DNA from 2 places in the Arthrobacter sp. PAMC25284 genome. Region 2 is predicted to be linked to the other one. Evidence: predicted binding sites of a transcription regulator. Region 2 holds the regulator's gene; the other holds the start of a gene.
The links. The regulator HrcA, encoded in region 2, represses chaperone genes, less so after heat shock. The targets are predictions, from matches to a motif close to TTNGCACTCGNNNNNNNCGAGTGCNAA.
Positions count from the first base shown of each region.

Region 1 (8,325 bases), 880 kb from region 2:
CAGGACGACGGCGCGAAGGTCACCACCGTGTTCTGCCGCCACCCGGCGCTGCCGCTGGTAGCCGGCACCGCGCTGGATGATCTTTTCGACGTCGGCAAGCTCGGCACTGCAACCGAGTTTGGCTGCGACGGGCTCCAGCCGGCGGAGCGTCTCGCGGAGGTGGTCGGTGACGAGCTGCTCGTTCCCCTCAGCATCCAGGATGATGATCGCGTCCAGGCCATACCGGGCCGCGCGCCATTTGTTTTCCTGAACGTGCCACGGCGGCATAGTCGGAATAGTGCCGCCGGCATCAAGGGTGGTGGAGAACTCGTCAACGAGGCACTGGGTCAGGGCAGCAATGGCGCCGACTTCCTCCAGGGACGCCAGGCCGTCACAGATTCGCATCTCGATAGTGCCCAGATTCGGCACCGGCCGGATGTCCCAGCGGATCTCAGACAGGGTATCGATAACCCCGGTGGTGAACATGTCCTGGACGTAGGACTCGTAATCATCCCAGCTGGCGAACTGGAAGGGCAGCCCCGCGGTGGGCAGCTGCTGGAACATCAGGGCGCGGTGGGAGGCATAACCGGTATCTTCGCCGCCCCAGAACGGGCTCGAGGCGGACAGCGCCTGGAAATGCGGGAAGTAGTTCACAAGACCGTCCAGGACCGGGAGGACCTTATCGCGGCTGTCCAGCCCGACGTGGACGTGGACGCCGTAAATGACCATCTGCCGGCCCCACCACTGGGTCCGGTCAATCAGCTTGGCGTAGCGTTCCTTGTCAGTCACGGGCTGCAGCTGGGGCGGGCTGAACGGGTGGCTCCCGGCGCAGAAGACCTCGACGCCCATGGGGTCGGTGACTTCGCGGACCGCCGCGAGCGAACCGGCCAGGTCCTGCTTGGCCTGAGCCACGGTGGTGCAGATTCCGGTTACGAGCTCGACCGTGTTCAGCAGCAGTTCCTGCTTGATGTGCGGGTGCTCGTCGTCCTCGTTCAGCTCCGGGTGCCGGGCGGCCACGCCGCGCAGCACCTCGTTGGCCACGGATGCCAGCTCGCCGGTCTCCGCATCGACGAGCGCAAGCTCCCATTCCACACCAAGAGTTGATTGCTTGGATGAAGCGAAATCAATCTTCTTCATGTGGTCCTTTCGAGTTCTGGTGTCCGCAGCCGCCATCCGGTCTGGACATGTCACTGGCAAGGCCGCCGGTAGGACGGGCGGCAGGGCAACGGCGGTCCAAGTCTAGTCGAGGGGTAGCATGGAATCGGTGTCGAAGTCACAGCCCTTATGTCGCGTCCTTTCCGGGACTGCCAGGTTCGCGGCCGTCGCCGCAACGGTCTCGGCGCTCGTCGTCGGCGCCGGTGCCTGCAGCAGCCCGCCGGAACCGTCCCCGGCAACCCCGCCAGCTTCGCCGACATCGCCGCCATCACCGTCCGTCAGCCGGACACCGCCGCCCACCGTCGCTGCCCGGCCGCTGGGCTGGGGACCGGATCAGCAGGACGCAGACCGGGCTGCCGATGCAGTCGCGACGATGAGCACGGAGGAACTGGCAGGTCAGGTGCTGCTGCCGTTCTACTCGGGGCTCGATGCCGAAGCCCAGGCAGCCACCGTGCAGCGCCTGCATCTGGCCGGGTCCATCATCATGGGTGACAACGTGCCCGGGATGTCCGATGGCCAGGTCGACACCGCTGCCATGCTCGGGGTTACCCGCCGGCTTCAGGCCGCGACCCAGGCTGGCGGCCGCAGCTGGCCGGGGATGATCGCCGTCGACCAGGAAGGCGGGATGGTATCCCGGCTGCGGGCGCCGCTGACCGAATGGCCCGCCCCCATGAGCTACGGCGCCGCAGGCAACGCCCCGCTCGCCGGAGACGCCGGAACGGCCATGGCCGCGGAACTGGCCGCCCTGGGCTTTAATACCGACTTCGCCCCGACGGTAGACGTCACGATGGGCCCCGCGGACCGCGCCGTCGGTGCCAGATCGCTCTCCGGTGACGCCGGTACAGCTGCGGGCCTGGGCGTCGGCTTCGCACAAGGGCTGCTCGCCGGCGGCTTGCTGCCGGCGGTCAAACATTTTCCCGGCCACGGCTCCGTCACGGCCGATTCCCACGAGTCCCTGCCGGTGCAGAACGGAACCCCGGAGCAGCTCAGGACACGGGACCTTGTGCCCTTCCAGGCCGCCATCGACGCGGGCCTGCCCATGGTGATGACCGGGCACCTCGCGGTGTCGGCGTGGCAGCCCGGCGTCCCCGCCACCGTGTCGGCGGCCAGCTATGCCGAACTGCGGGCAATGGGGTTTCAGGGTGTCGCGGTGACGGATGCGCTCAACATGGGCGCCGTCACCGGAGCATACCCGGACGATTCCGCCGCTCCGCTGGCCCTGGCGGCAGGCGCGGATCTGCTCGTGATGCCCGCCAGGGTGGACGTGGCCCACGCTGCGATTGTTGGCGCTGTGAAGACCGGCAGCCTGCCGGCCGGGCGGCTGACGGAGGCCGCGCAGCGGGTGGTCACCATGATGATGTGGCGCGGCCGCACCGGGGCTGCCCCCGGCCTCCCGCCCGGGAGCGGCGCGGAGCTCTCACGTCAAATTTCGGCGGCAGCCATTACGGTGCTTGCGGGCCCCTGCCAGGGTCCGCTGGTGCCCGGCAGCATGCGGATCGCGGGCGGCTCGGCGCTGGACCGCGCACGGTTCGCCGCCGCGGCGGGGGCGGCCGGCATCAGCGTCGGCTCCGGCCCGCTCGTGACGCTGATCGGGTTTGGCGGATCGGCGGCCGCGCCGGAGGCGGCGGAGGCCGCCGTCGCCGTGGCGCTCGACGCGCCGTGGCCGCTGGCAGATTCGGCAGCGCCGACGCGGATCGCGTTGTATGGGCGCACGCCCGGGGCCTTCGCCGCCCTCGCGGACGTGCTCGCAGGGCGGGGCCGCCGCCCCGGGACGGCTCCCGGCCGCCGTCGGACCGCACCCGCCGGGCTCGGGCTGCGGCTGATCCGGGGGTCGCGAGGCTTCATGAAGTTTAATGGTGCTGTGCCGATACTGAATAAAGACATGACCCTGTGCATCTCGCTCTCGGCCCGGCCGAGCAACAACGGGACGCGTTTCCACAACCACCTCTATGACCAGCTGGGCCTGAACTGGATCTACAAGGCCTTTGCCCCGACTGACCTGGGCCAGGCGATCGCCGGCGTGCGCGGCCTCGGGATCCGCGGTTGCGCCGTGTCCATGCCCTTTAAGGAAGACGTCATCGCCCTCGTGGATGTTATGGACCCTTCCGCGCAAGCCATTGACTCGGTCAACACGATCGTCAACGACGACGGCACGCTCACCGCGTACAACACCGACTACACGGCAATCGAGCAGCTGCTGCAGCGCAACGCCGTCGACGCCGCCCTGTCCGTCTGGGTCAAGGGCTCCGGCGGCATGGCGAAAGCGACGGTGGCGGCGCTGCGTGACGCCGGCTTCAAGGACGTGACCGTGATCGCCCGCAGCGAGGCATCCGGCCGGCCCCTCGCGGAGCTCTACGGGTTCGCATGGCGGGCAGAACTTCCTGCCGCCGGGGCCACGGCGGACATGCTCATCAACGTCACCCCGGTGGGGATGGCAGGCGGCCCCGATGCCGGGGCCCTGTCCTTCCCGCAGGAGGCCGTGGAGGCTGCGGCGGTCGTGTTCGACGTGGTTGCCCTCCCCGCGGAGACGCCGCTGGTCAAGGCTGGCCGGGCCGCGGGCAAAACCGTCATCACGGGAGCTGAGGTGGCCACCATCCAGGCGCTGGAGCAGTTCGTGCTGTACACCGGCATCAGGCCCGGTGACGACCAGATCCAGGCCGCTGAGGAGTTCATGCGGGCGCAGTAGCCCGGCACGGAACGTGCCGCCGCGATCGGCGGCTAGTGGACAGGTTCCACCGAAATGGCCACCCGGTCCTCGCCGATCCTGGTCAGGACCAGGGTGGCTGTTTTTCTGGCGGCATTCCGGCCCCCGGATTTGCCGCCGGGGAGCAGTTGCCTGCGCAACTCTTCCGGGGTGACTGCCGTCCCGCGTTTCTTGATATCCAGAACGCCGATGCCCTCGTCCTTGACCCAGGCCTTGAGCGCCTTGACGTTAAACGGCATCACGTCCAGAACCCTGTAGGCCCGGGCGAATGGGGTGTCGCGCAGTTCGGGAGCACAGATGTAGGCGATGTGTTCATCGACCAGATGTCCGCCCAGTTCGAGTGCGACGTCGGCCACGAGCCCGGCCCGGATAACGGCGCCGTCCGGCTCATAGAGGTACCCCTCAATGGGGCCAACGGGGGGCACCGGACCGCTGCCAAAGTCTTCGCCGCTGGTGAGCTCCGCGGCGCCCTGCGGGCCGAGCACGAGCGCTGCCCGCCTGATGCCGGGGCGGCGCACTGCATTGAACCACAACGCTACCTCCGTGACGTCGCCGGCCACCGAGACCCACTGGGCCTCGCAGTCGGCCGGCACCGAGTCGTGCGGCATGCCGGGGCCCATCTTGACGCCCACAGCCCTCCCGGAACGGGCCAAAGATTCCACGAATGACAGCGGCGGGGAGAAGTCCTCGGCATCCCAGAGCCGCTTGGTGCCCGCGCTGGATGTGGTGCGCCGGGCCGGATCCAGCCAGACGCCGTCGATCCCGTCGAGGGAAACCGAGGTGGCATCGGCGTGTACCACGGTGGCGTTCCGGAACGGGATGAGGTTCATGGTGGCGCAGGCTGCCGTGGTTTCATCCATTTCCACCGCCGTGACTGTGATGTCCATGGAGGCAAGCGCCATCGCGTCGGCCCCCAGCCCGCAGCCCAGGTCCGCGACGTGGCCGATGCCCGCCTCGACGAAGCGCTGCGCGTGCCGGGCGGCGACGGTCAGCCGGGTGGCTTGCTCCAGGCCTGCCTGGGTGAAGATCATCTGCCGGGCGAATTCGCCGAACTTGGTCTCAGCCTTGGTCCGGAGCCGCGACTGGGTGAGCGCCGCGGAGACGAGTTCGGGGGAGTGGCCGGCTTTCCGCAACGAGGCATTGAGCCGGAGCGCATCGTCCTCGTTGTAAGGACCGAGCGACGCCAACAACTCCCAGCCCTCGGGGTTGAGGAGCGGGGCGATCTGTTCCTGCGGTGCGTCAGCCATGCCAACCAGCCTAGTTCAGCGCGGGTCGGCCCTCCGTCCGGCCCGCCCGCAGGAGGCCGCCGCGGTGTTCACCCGGAATGAAATTCTGGCACTCGCCTTGACCGAGTGCTAACTCCTTACATAGAGTCGTCATTAGCACTCTCCCTAGGAGGGTGCTAACACATGAAGCACACCGCCAGGCGTGCTGCCGGCACCGCGACGACGGTACGTACGCCATGGCACCACCGCTTCATAGTCCACAAATTTGCTGACGAAGAAGGAGAGGTCCGAGTGTCGGTCTCTATTAAGCCTCTTGAGGATCGTATTGTTGTCCGCCCGCTCGAAGCCGAGCAGACCACGGCTTCCGGCCTGGTTATCCCGGACTCCGCACAGGAGAAGCCGCAGGAAGGCGAAGTTGTTGCAGTAGGCCCCGGCCGCTTTGACGACAACGGCAACCGCGTTCCGATCGACGTCGCCACCGGCGACGTTGTCATCTACTCCAAGTACGGTGGAACCGAAGTCAAGACCGGCGGCACCGAGTACCTCGTACTCTCCGCCCGCGACGTTCTGGCGATCGTCGTAAAGTAACTCTCTTGAACCCCGCGCCGCTGTTCCGTCTGATTCATCTCTGACAGGTCAGCTGCGCGGGGTTCTGTCTTGAAAGGACAAAATCATGGCAAAGCAGCTTGCGTTTAATGACGCTGCACGCCGGTCGCTTGAAGCCGGCATCGATAAGCTCGCCAACACCGTCAAGGTCACGCTCGGCCCGCGCGGACGCAACGTCGTGCTGGACAAGAAGTGGGGTGCCCCCACGATCACCAACGACGGTGTGACGATCGCCCGTGAAGTTGAACTCGACGACCCGTACGAGAACCTTGGCGCCCAGCTGGCAAAGGAGGTCGCTACCAAGACCAACGACGTCGCCGGCGACGGCACCACCACGGCCACCGTCCTGGCCCAGGCCCTCGTCAAGGAAGGCCTGCGCAACGTTGCGGCTGGCGCCGCCCCGGGCGAGATCAAGCGCGGCATCGAGGTCTCGGTCGAGGCCGTCGCCGCCCGCCTGCTCGAAAACGCCCGCCCGGTCGAAGGCAGCCAGGTCGCCAACGTCGCCTCCATCTCCGCCCAGAGCGATGAGGTCGGCGAGCTCCTGGCCGAGGCCTTCGGCAAGGTCGGCAAGGATGGTGTGATCACCATCGAGGAATCCTCCACCACGCAGACCGAGCTGGTCCTCACCGAGGGCATGCAGTTCGACAAGGGCTACCTGTCCCCGTACTTCGTCACCGACGCGGAACGCCAGGAAGCAGTACTTGAGGACGCCCTCATCCTGATCAACCAGGGCAAGATTTCCTCGGTGCAGGACTTCCTGCCGCTGCTGGAAAAGGCGCTGCAGAGCTCCAAGCCGCTCTTCATCATCGCTGAGGACATCGACGGCGAGGCATTGTCCACGCTGATCGTTAACCGCATCCGCGGCACCCTGAACGTCGTTGCCGTCAAGGCTCCGGGCTTCGGTGACCGCCGCAAGGCCATGCTGCAGGACATCGCGACCCTGACCGGCGCGCAGGTTGTCTCCGCGGAGCTGGGCCTGAGCCTGGATACCGTGGGCCTGGAAGTGCTCGGCACCGCCCGGCGCATCACCGTCACGAAGGACAACACCACGATCGTCGACGGCGCCGGTTCGGCCGAAGACGTCGCGGCCCGCGTCGCCCAGCTGCGCGCCGAGCTGACCCGGACCGATTCGGACTGGGACAAGGAAAAGCTGCAGGAACGCCTGGCCAAGCTGGCCGGCGGCATCGGCGTGATCAAGGTCGGCGCTGCCACCGAGGTCGAGCTGAAGGAAAAGAAGCACCGCATCGAAGACGCCGTGTCCTCGACCCGCGCCGCCCTCGAAGAAGGCATCGTGGCCGGCGGCGGCTCCGCCCTCATCCACGCGCTGAAGGCACTCGACGAGGACGCCAACGTTCAGGCCCTCGAAGGTGACGCGGCTGCAGCCGTCGGCATCGTCCGCCGGGCGCTGACCCAGCCGCTGCGCTGGATCGCACAGAACGCCGGCTTCGACGGTTACGTCGTCGTCGCCAAGGTCGCCGAATCGGAGCTCAACCAGGGCTTCAACGCCAAGACCGGCGACTACGAGGACCTCATCGCCGCCGGCGTCATCGACCCCGTGAAGGTAACGCGCGCGGCACTGCGCAACGCGGCATCCATCGCGGCACTGGTGCTCACCACGGAAACCCTCGTGGTCGAAAAGCCTGCCGACGAGGACCAGCACGCGGGCCACCAGCACTAGGAAATTCCGGTTGCGGCGGCCTTGAGCGCGCCGCAGCCCTTCCTGGCTCCACGGCAGGAGGCCGGACCAGTTCACCTTGACTGGGCCGGCCTCCTGCTGTTTCTCCGGCTGCGGCGGAGGGCTCCCCGATTTTGCAATGAAAATCACGGTTCGGTAACATTGATTCTTTGAATACTTGCCGAAAGGGCCATTTTTGCCGAACGCGCGCACCGCAGACACTCCGCCCGTAGTAGCAGCAGCGGCATTGCCGACCCGAAAAAGCGGCTACCGCCCGGAGGTTCAGGGCTTGCGGGCGCTCGCCGTCCTGATGGTGGTGACGTACCACGTGTGGCTTGGCAAGGTCTCCGGGGGCGTGGATATCTTCCTGCTCCTTTCGGCCTTCCTGATGACGCTGGGCTTCACCCGCAAAGTCGAAAGCGGCCAGCCGCTCCGGCTGCTGAGCCACTGGACCCATCTGCTTAAGCGGCTGCTGCCCGCCGTCGTGGTGGTGGTCCTGGCCGTCCTCGTCGGAACAGCGGTGGTGCTGCCGCAACGCCGCTGGCCCGATGTCCTGGACCAGGCCTGGGCGTCCCTTCTGTACGGGCAAAACTGGCTGTTGGCGAACAGCGCAGTCGACTACTACGCGCAGGACCACGCCGGTGCCAGCCCGCTCCAGCACTTCTGGTCGCTGTCCATCCAGGGGCAGGTCTTTTTGCTGTGGCCGCTCGTGTTCGCCGGTATCGCGCTGCTGCGCCGCCTGCTCCGGCCCCGGATCGAACTGAACTCCCGGATCCTGCTGGCCGTCGCCTTCGGCGCCATTTTCGTCGCGTCCCTGATCTACTCCATCGACCAGACCGCCTCCAACCAGACCTACGCGTACTTCGATACCCGCGCCAGGCTGTGGGAATTCGCCCTCGGCTCGCTGCTGGCCCTCGCCCTGCCCTACCTGAAGCCGGGCAGGCTCCTGCGGGTGGCCCTGGGCTGGACCGGCCTCGCCG
Region 1 covers NZ_CP080382.1:3,414,014-3,422,338, forward strand. Annotated here, with positions in the region: gene KY499_RS15885 (glutamate--cysteine ligase) at 1-1,116, opposite strand, end outside; partial or broken gene KY499_RS18395 (glycoside hydrolase family 3 N-terminal domain-containing protein) at 1,619-2,425, shown strand; gene KY499_RS15895 (shikimate 5-dehydrogenase) at 3,017-3,820, shown strand; gene KY499_RS15900 (class I SAM-dependent methyltransferase) at 3,853-5,085, opposite strand; gene groES (co-chaperone GroES) at 5,356-5,652, shown strand; gene groL (chaperonin GroEL) at 5,738-7,348, shown strand; gene KY499_RS15915 (acyltransferase family protein) at 7,656-8,325, shown strand, end outside.
Region 1: groES (co-chaperone GroES) is a predicted target of HrcA. The motif match lies at 5,171-5,197, and genes of this name have one in related genera.

Region 2 (8,325 bases):
GGTGGAGGGACCGGTCACGATTAGCGGCCGGAGCACGATCCCCGGCGGAAAAATCCATTGGGAAATCCTGCGCGTCGACGGCGAGAAGACAAAGACGCCCTACTTGAACGGCAACGCCGTATCCTCCGCCAATGCCTTGTCCCCCGGGACGTTCGACCTCTCGCTGAGCCTCGGTCCTGGATCCTACGAAGTCCGGGTATCACAGATCGATGCGGCCAATACCGTCGGCCGGTACGCCGACACCCGCGGATTCACTGTTTCCTAAGCCTGCATCAGCCCGGATTTTTCTGCTCCCGGCTCCACCCGCTTTTGCCCTGCGCGGGTTCCTACCAGCGGCCGAGAATATCGCTGGCCAGCACAGTCGCGGCGGGACCCGCTGTGGAGGAACGCAGCACGTGGTGGCCCAGTAAGGCGGTAACGGCACCGGCATCGCACAGCCGGGTGACCTCGCGCGGGCTGATCCCGCCTTCGGGGCCCACAACCAGCAGCACCTCACGGTCCGGGCCGGACGGCCCGCCGGCGGGCGGCTGGGAATCCCGCCACGCCTCCAGCACCTGCCGCAGCGGTCGGACCGCGTCCTCGTGCAGGATGACGGCGAAGTCCGCGGCCGCCACGGCGGACTGCAGACCGGCGCCGTCGACCGCTGCCCGGACCTCGGGGATCCAGGCACGGCGGGCCTGCTTGGCCGCCGCGGTCACGACGGACTGCCACTTCGCGTGGGCCTTCGCGGCCCGTTCGGCTTTCCAGCGGACGATGGAGCGTTCGGCCTGCCAGGGGATGACGGCGTCGATGCCAAGCTCGGTCGCGGTTTCGGCACCGAGCTCGTCCCGGTCGCCCTTGGCAAGGGCCTGGACCAGGACGAGTCGAATACCGGGCCGGGGTTCAACGGCGAGTTCCGAACATTCGACGGTGAGCTCGCCGGGGGCGGCGGCGCGTACCGTGCCGGTGAGCCGTTTCCCGGCCCCGTCCGCGATGTCAACGGGCTCCCCCGCACCCAGGCGTTTCACAGTAACGGCGTGGCGCGCCTCTGAGCCGCCGAGGATGAAGGTCGAACCGGGAACCTGCTGGTCCAGGGTTCCCGGTTCGGTGAAGAAGACCGGATTGCTCACCGCTACAGGTTACCGAGCCGGTCCCGCAGTTTGGCGAAGACGCCACCGCTGGCTGCCAGTTTCCCCTCGGTGAACTGTTCACCGCGCAGCTTCGCCAGTTGCCGGAGCAGGTCTTCCTGGGCCGGGTCGAGCTTGCCCGGGGTCTCCACCTGCAAGTGGACCTTGAGGTCGCCGCGGCCGTAGCCGCGCAGGTGGGTGACGCCGAGTCCGCGCAGGGTGATGATCTCACCCGATTGGGTTCCGGCCTTGACGTCGATTTCCTGCTGGCCGTCGAAGGTGTCCAAGGTCAGTTCAGTGCCGAGGGCAGCCGCCGTCATCGGAATGTTCAGGCTTGCGTGCAGGTCGTCCCCGTCGCGGACGTAAGTGGCATCCGTGTTCACCCGGATCTCGACGTAGAGATCGCCGGACGGACCACCGGCCGGTCCTGCCTCGCCCTGACCGGACAACTGGATGCGGGTGCCGGTGGCTACACCGGCGGGGACCTTGACTGTCAGGGAACGGCGGCTGCGGATCCGGCCCTGGCCGCTGCACTCATTGCACGGGTCCTTGATGACGGTGCCGAAGCCCTCGCAGGAGCCGCAGGGCGCCGTCGTCATGACCTGGCCGAGGATGGACCGGACGGCCCGCTGGACCTGGCCGCTGCCGCCGCAGATGTCACAGCGTTCCGGGTGGCTGCCGGGACGGCAGCAGGAACCTTCGCAGGTGGGGCAGGTGACAGCGGTGTCCACCTCAAGCTTCTTGTTGACGCCGAAAACGGCGTCACGCAGATCGATCCGCACGCTGATCAGGGCGTCCTGGCCGCGACGGACCCGCGACGCCGGGCCGGCTTGTCCGCCGCCTGCGCCGAAGAAGGTCTCAAAGATGTCCTGGAACGCGAAGCCCTGTCCGGAGTAGCTGCCGCCGCCGAAGCCATTGTCGGTGCCGTTCTCATTTCCGGTGGTGTCGTAGACGCGGCGTTTCTGTGGATCGGACAGCACCTCGTAGGCATGGGTAACGGCCTTGAACCGGTCCGAGGCGTCCGCCCCCGGATTTACATCCGGGTGCAGGGTCCGTGCCAGTTTGCGGTACGCCTTCTTGATCTCTTCGCCCGTCGCTTCGCGGGAGACTCCAAGAACGTCATAGTGGCTGCTCAAAATTCGCTTCTCTTCCTTCTTGTACTGCCATAGTTGCCTTGCCGTCCGGGCGCAAAGCCCGGTGGGCAAGAAGTCAATGTGCGGACTGGAAGTCCGCGGGGTTGGTGGCCGTCAACAGTTCCTCAGGGTCCCAGAATCCTCGACAGGTACCGCGCTACCGCACGGACTGCGGCCATGGTGGTGGGATAGTCCATCCGGGTGGGACCCAGCACGCCGACCTTCGCGGTCGCATCGGGTCCGTAGCCGGTCGCCACGACGGATGCCTCTGCGAGGCCGTCGTAGGGATTCTCGCGGCCGATGCTCACGGTCACGCCGCGGGGGTCCTCCGCCATGTCGCTGAGCAGGCGCAGCATCACCACCTGCTCCTCGAGTGCCTCCAGGACGGGGCCGATGCTGAGTGGGAAGTCCACGTTGGAACGGGCCAGGTTGGCGGTGCCGGCCATGACCATGCGCTCTTCGCGACTGCTTAAAGCCAGTGCCTCCAGGCCGCGGGCCAGCGCCTGGGCTGCCCCTCGCCGGGCCGGTGGACAGCCGGCGACGACGGACTGCAGGCTCAGTGCCAACAAGCTCAGTGGTGTCCCGGCCAAGCTGGCCAGGAACCGGTTCCGCAGTTCGGAGAGCGCCTCATCCGGAAGTTCCTGCCCGACGTCGATGACCCGCTGTTCCACCTTGCCGGTATCGGCAATAAGCACCACCAACACCTTCCGGGGCGCCAGCAGCACGAATTCGACATGCCGGACCTTGGCCCGGCTCAGCAGCGGGTACTGCACGACGGCGACCTGGTTTGTCAGCTGGGCCAGAAGCCGCACGGTCCGTTCCAGGACGTCGTCGAGATCCTCGGAACCCTCAAGAAGCGCCTGAATGGCACGGCGCTCCGCCTGGGACAACGGTTTGACGGCGGAAATCTGGTCGACGAACAGCCGGTAGCCCTTGTCGGTCGGGATCCGGCCCGCACTCGTGTGCGGAGCGGCGATCAGGCCTTCGTCCTCCAGAGCCGCCATGTCATTGCGGATGGTGGCACTCGAGACGCCCAAGTGGTGGCGTTCCACCAGGGCTTTGGACCCGACGGGCTCACGGGAATGGACGTAGTCCTCCACGATGGCGCGCAGGACTTCGAGTTTGCGCGGTTCACTCATGCTCTGCCTCCCATCCAAATGCGACACGTGTTGCTGTTCGGGCACCCGGCGCCGGACCGCTTTCACCGGGGCCGGCGGCTACGGGTTAGCACTCGGCATGCCCAAGTGCTAACCAGTCTAATATGAGTCGCCGCGTTGTTAGCATTGGATTCGCTCCGGGCATTACCGCGGGGCATCTGATTCCGGATCACCGGCAGCCATCGATTCCGAGTGCAAAGCAGAGTGTATAGAGATGTCGTACCAGAACTGGGGACCCCAGGACCTGTCTGCCCCGGCCCCCAGCCGGCTCCCGGAGGTGCCGGCGCAGCGCGGCATGGTGCTGGAGGAAGTGCAGTCCGGCTGGGTCGGGGCCGTGACCCGGGTCGAGAAGTCCGGCGGCATGCACGTCGTTGCGCTGGAGGACCGTCGCGGAAAATCGCGGTCCTTCCGGCTTGGCTTCGGTTTCCTGCTGGAGGGTCAGCCGATCCGGCTGCTGCCGCCGGCTCCGCGCGCACCGGCCCCGGCCGCCGCCGCACGGACAGCGTCCGGGTCGGTCCGAGTGGAGGGCCAGAGAGCCCAAGTGGCGAAAGCCAGCCGGATCTGGGTGGAAGGCAAGCACGATGCCGAACTCGTCGAGAAGGTCTGGGGCGACGATCTCCGGGTGGAGGGAATCGTTGTGGAGCCGCTGCACGGCATCGATGACCTGGCCGGCGCTGTGGCAGCTTTCCGTCCGGGGCCGGGACGCCGGCTGGGGGTCCTGGTGGACCACCTTGTGCCGAATTCGAAAGAATCCCGGATTGCCGATGCGGTGATGGCCTCCCCGGGCGCTGCGGGCAACGTGCTGATCGTGGGCCATCCGTACGTGGACGTGTGGCAGGCCATCCGTCCGGCCGTCCTTGGCATCGAGCAATGGCCGGTCATTCCCCGCGGCGTCGACTGGAAGACCGGTATCCTGACGGCCTTCGGCTGGCCACACACCACCAAGGAAGACATCGGACTGGGTTGGCAGAAGCTTCTGGGGGCCGTACTCAGCTACTCCGATCTGGAAGCATCCCTGCTGGGGCGGGTCGAAGAAGTCATTGATTTCCTGACCGTGGAGTAACCATGCGACGGCGTGGCCCCCGGCGCCGAGCTTCATTTCCCTGCCCGAGCACGTATTCTTGGAAGGGTGCCCGCGCGTCGTGTACGGCCCGGGCACTTCCAGGCAACAACGCATCACCGCAATCCGAAGGACTTCACCGTGGCAGATAACGAACACATGGGCGACCCGGCCGGCCATGGCCAGCACCCGTACCATGGCGTTCCCGCCAATGCCTTGCCGCTGACAGCCAGCGAGGACCGGCAGTGGGCCACGTTGGCCCACTTCGGCGGCATCCTGGGCTGCGTCCCGGCCCTCTTGATCTATCTGATCTTCAAGGACCGCGGACCCTTCACGGCGCAGGAGTCCAAGGAAGCGTTGAACTTCACGCTTCCCCCGACCATCGCCGCAATCGTGGCCAATCTGCTTGTTTTTATCCCCGTCGTGGGAAACCTGTTCGCCGTCCTGGCCACCGTGATCTGGATTGCCGTGACGTGTTTCTCGGTCGCGGCAGGCATCCACGTCAACCGCGGCCAGCCGCACCGTTACGAGTTCAACCTCCGCTGGATCAAGTAGCCGCGATCGAGCCGGCAACATCAGTTGGGCGTACGGCCGGGGCGCACGGAGCCTTGGCGTTTCGGCCCAGCCAGTCCTGCCGGCCTTCGGGCAGGTATTAGCCCGGCAGAAGCCGGCGGACGACGGCGTCGGCCAGCAACCGGCCCTTGAGCGTAAGCACCAGGCGGCCCCGGAAGGCAAGGGCCGGGTCGACGAGTTCGTCGGCAATCAGCCCGGCGACGGCGTGCCGTCCGGTCTCTCCCAGTCCAACCACGTTGAGCCCTGTTGCCAGGCGGGCCTCGAGCATGATGCGCTCCACATCGCGGGTTGCTGCGTCGAGGGTTTCACGTCCAGCGGCCGGTGACGCTCCCGAGGCCAGCCGTCCGGCGAAGGCTGTGGGGTGTTTGACGTTCCACCAGCGGACGCCCCCCACATGGGAGTGGGCACCGGGGCCGATGCCCCACCAGTCGTCGCCACGCCAGTAGGCGATGTTGTGCCGGCACACCTGGTCTGGAGTCCGGGCCCAGTTGCTGACCTCGTACCAGCCGAGTCCTGCGGCGGAAATGAGTTTGTCGGCGAGCTCGTATTTGGCAGCATGATCGTCGTCGTCGATGCCGGCAACCTCGCCCCGGCGGATTTGCGCGGCGAGTTTCGTGCCGTCCTCCACGATGAGTGCGTAGGCGCTGATATGGTCCGGGCCGTAGGACAGCGCCGTCTCCAACGAATGGCGCCAGTCGGCCAGCGACTCCCCCGGCGTCCCGTAGATCAGGTCCAGGCTCACGGCAAGCCCTGCTTCGCGGGCCCATTGAACGACCTGGGGCACGCGGCTGGGGGTATGGGTGCGGTCCAGGACTTTCAGGACGTGCGGGACCGCGGACTGCATACCGAAGGAGACCCGGGTGAACCCGGCATCGGCCAGCAGCTGAAGCGACCCGGGGGTGACCGAATCGGGGTTGGCCTCCGTGGTTACCTCGGCACCGGGTTCCAGCCCCCAGGCGTCGATGGCGGCAGTCAGGATGCGGGCCAGGTCCTCCGCTGGCAGCAGGGTGGGGGTTCCGCCGCCGAAGAAGACGGTACTCAGCGGACGCGCCGGCAGGCCGGACCCCGCCAGAACCCTCACCGCCAGTTCAACTTCGGAAATCGCCGTGCTGGCGTAGGCGTCCTGCGACGCACCGCCGCCGAGCTCCGTGGCGGTGTAGGTGTTGAAGTCGCAGTAGCCACACCGGACCGCGCAGAACGGGATGTGGACGTATAGCCCAAACGCCCGCCCGATGGCACCGTCGAGCGCCTGGGCCGGCAACAGTCCGTCAGGCGGCGCGGGGTCGCCGAGGGGAAGGATGCTAGGCACGGGTCCGGCCTGACCCTGATCTGACCGCTGCTTTCACCGTCACAGCTACTTCTTGGCCTTGTCCTTGGACTCGTCCGTGGTCAGGGCCGCGATGAACGCTTCCTGCGGTACTTCGACGCGGCCCACCATCTTCATCCGCTTCTTGCCTTCCTTCTGCTTTTCGAGCAGTTTGCGCTTTCGCGTGATGTCACCGCCGTAGCACTTGGCGAGGACGTCCTTGCGGATGGCGCGGATGCTTTCCCGGGCAATGATCCTGGACCCAATCGCGGCCTGGATCGGTACCTCGAACTGCTGGCGCGGAATGAGTTCGCGGAGCTTGCCGGTCATCATCACGCCGTAGGCGTAGGCCTTGTCCCGGTGTGTGATGGCGCTGAAGGCGTCCACCTGCTCGCCCTGGAGCATGATGTCCACCTTGACCAGGTCCGCTACCTGCTCGCCGTCGGCTTTCCAGTCCAGGGACCCGTAGCCGCGGGTCTTTGATTTAAGGATGTCGAAGAAATCGAAGACTATTTCGGCCAGCGGCAGGCGGTAGCGGATTTCCACCCGGTCTTCGGAGAGATAGTCCATGCCGCCCATCACGCCACGCCGGCTTTGGCAAAGTTCCATAATGGCGCCGACAAACTCGTTCGGCGCAAGGATGGTGGCTGACACCATCGGCTCGCGGACTTCAGCAATTTTGCCGGTGGGGTACTCGCTCGGATTCGTGACGTGGACGACCTTCTTGTCCTCCAGCGTCACTTCGTATTCCACGTTCGGAGCGGTGGAAATCAGGTCCAGGTTATATTCGCGCTCGAGGCGCTCACGGGTGATTTCCAGGTGCAGCAGGCCCAGGAATCCCACGCGGAACCCGAATCCCAGAGCAGCAGACGTCTCCGGCTCGTACACCAGCGCAGCGTCATTGAGCATCAGCTTCTCCAGCGCATCCCGAAGCACCGGATAATCCGTGCCATCCAGGGGATACAGGCCGGAGAACACCATGGGTTTGGCGTCGGCATAGCCGGGGAGGGATACCGTGGCGGGCTTGGCCAGATTGGTGACGGTGTCACCAACCTTGGAGAGGCGGACGTCTTTCACACCGGTGATGAGGTAGCCAACTTCGCCGACGCCGAGGCCCTTGGAGGGGGTGGGCTCCGGGGAGCTGACCCCGATTTCCAGGAGCTCGTGGGTGGCGCGGGTGGACATCATCTGGATGCGTTCGCGGGGGTGCAGCATGCCATCAACCACGCGGACGTAGGTGACCACACCGCGGTACGTGTCATACACGGAGTCGAAGATCATGGCGCGGGGCCGGCGCGTTTGGATCGCCCACGGGGGCCGGCAGATCGCGGACAATCTTGTCCAGCAGGACCTCGACGCCCATTCCGGTTTTTCCGGAGACGCGGAGCACGTCGTCGGGGTCGCCGCCGATCAGGCTGGCGAGTTCGGCGGCGTATTTCTCCGGTTGCGCAGCGGGGAGGTCGATCTTGTTCAGCACCGGGATGATCGTCAGGTTGTTTTCCATCGCCAGGTAGAGGTTCGCGAGAGTCTGCGCCTCAATACCCTGCGCCGCGTCAACAAGCAGGACCGCACCCTCGCAGGCTGCCAGCGAGCGGGAGACCTCGTAGGTGAAGTCCACGTGTCCGGGGGTGTCGATCATGTTGAGGGCGTAACTGACGCCGTCGAGTTCCCATGGCATACGAACCGCCTGAGACTTGATGGTGATGCCGCGTTCACGCTCAATGTCCATCCGGTCCAGGTACTGGGCCTTCATGTCCCGGGACTGGACGACGCCGGTGTACTGGAGCATCCGGTCCGCCAGCGTGGACTTGCCGTGGTCAATGTGCGCAATGATGCAAAAGTTCCGGATGATGGCCGGATCTGTTGCGGCGGGCACCGGGGCGGTGCGGGCCATGGGAGACACGCAGGGTCCTTACTGTTGGCTTGTGACGGCGCTGCGCGGTTGATGGTCCACCATCCTGCTGCGTGCCGCATATCTGAACTCCTAGTG
Region 2 covers NZ_CP080382.1:408,266-416,590, reverse strand. Annotated here, with positions in the region: gene KY499_RS01940 (GerMN domain-containing protein) at 1-265, shown strand, start outside; gene KY499_RS01935 (16S rRNA (uracil(1498)-N(3))-methyltransferase) at 327-1,109, opposite strand; gene dnaJ (molecular chaperone DnaJ) at 1,112-2,242, opposite strand; gene hrcA (heat-inducible transcriptional repressor HrcA) at 2,365-3,378, opposite strand; gene KY499_RS01920 (DUF3097 domain-containing protein) at 3,611-4,459, shown strand; gene KY499_RS01915 (DUF4870 domain-containing protein) at 4,598-5,011, shown strand; gene hemW (radical SAM family heme chaperone HemW) at 5,109-6,338, opposite strand; partial or broken gene lepA (translation elongation factor 4) at 6,384-8,238, opposite strand.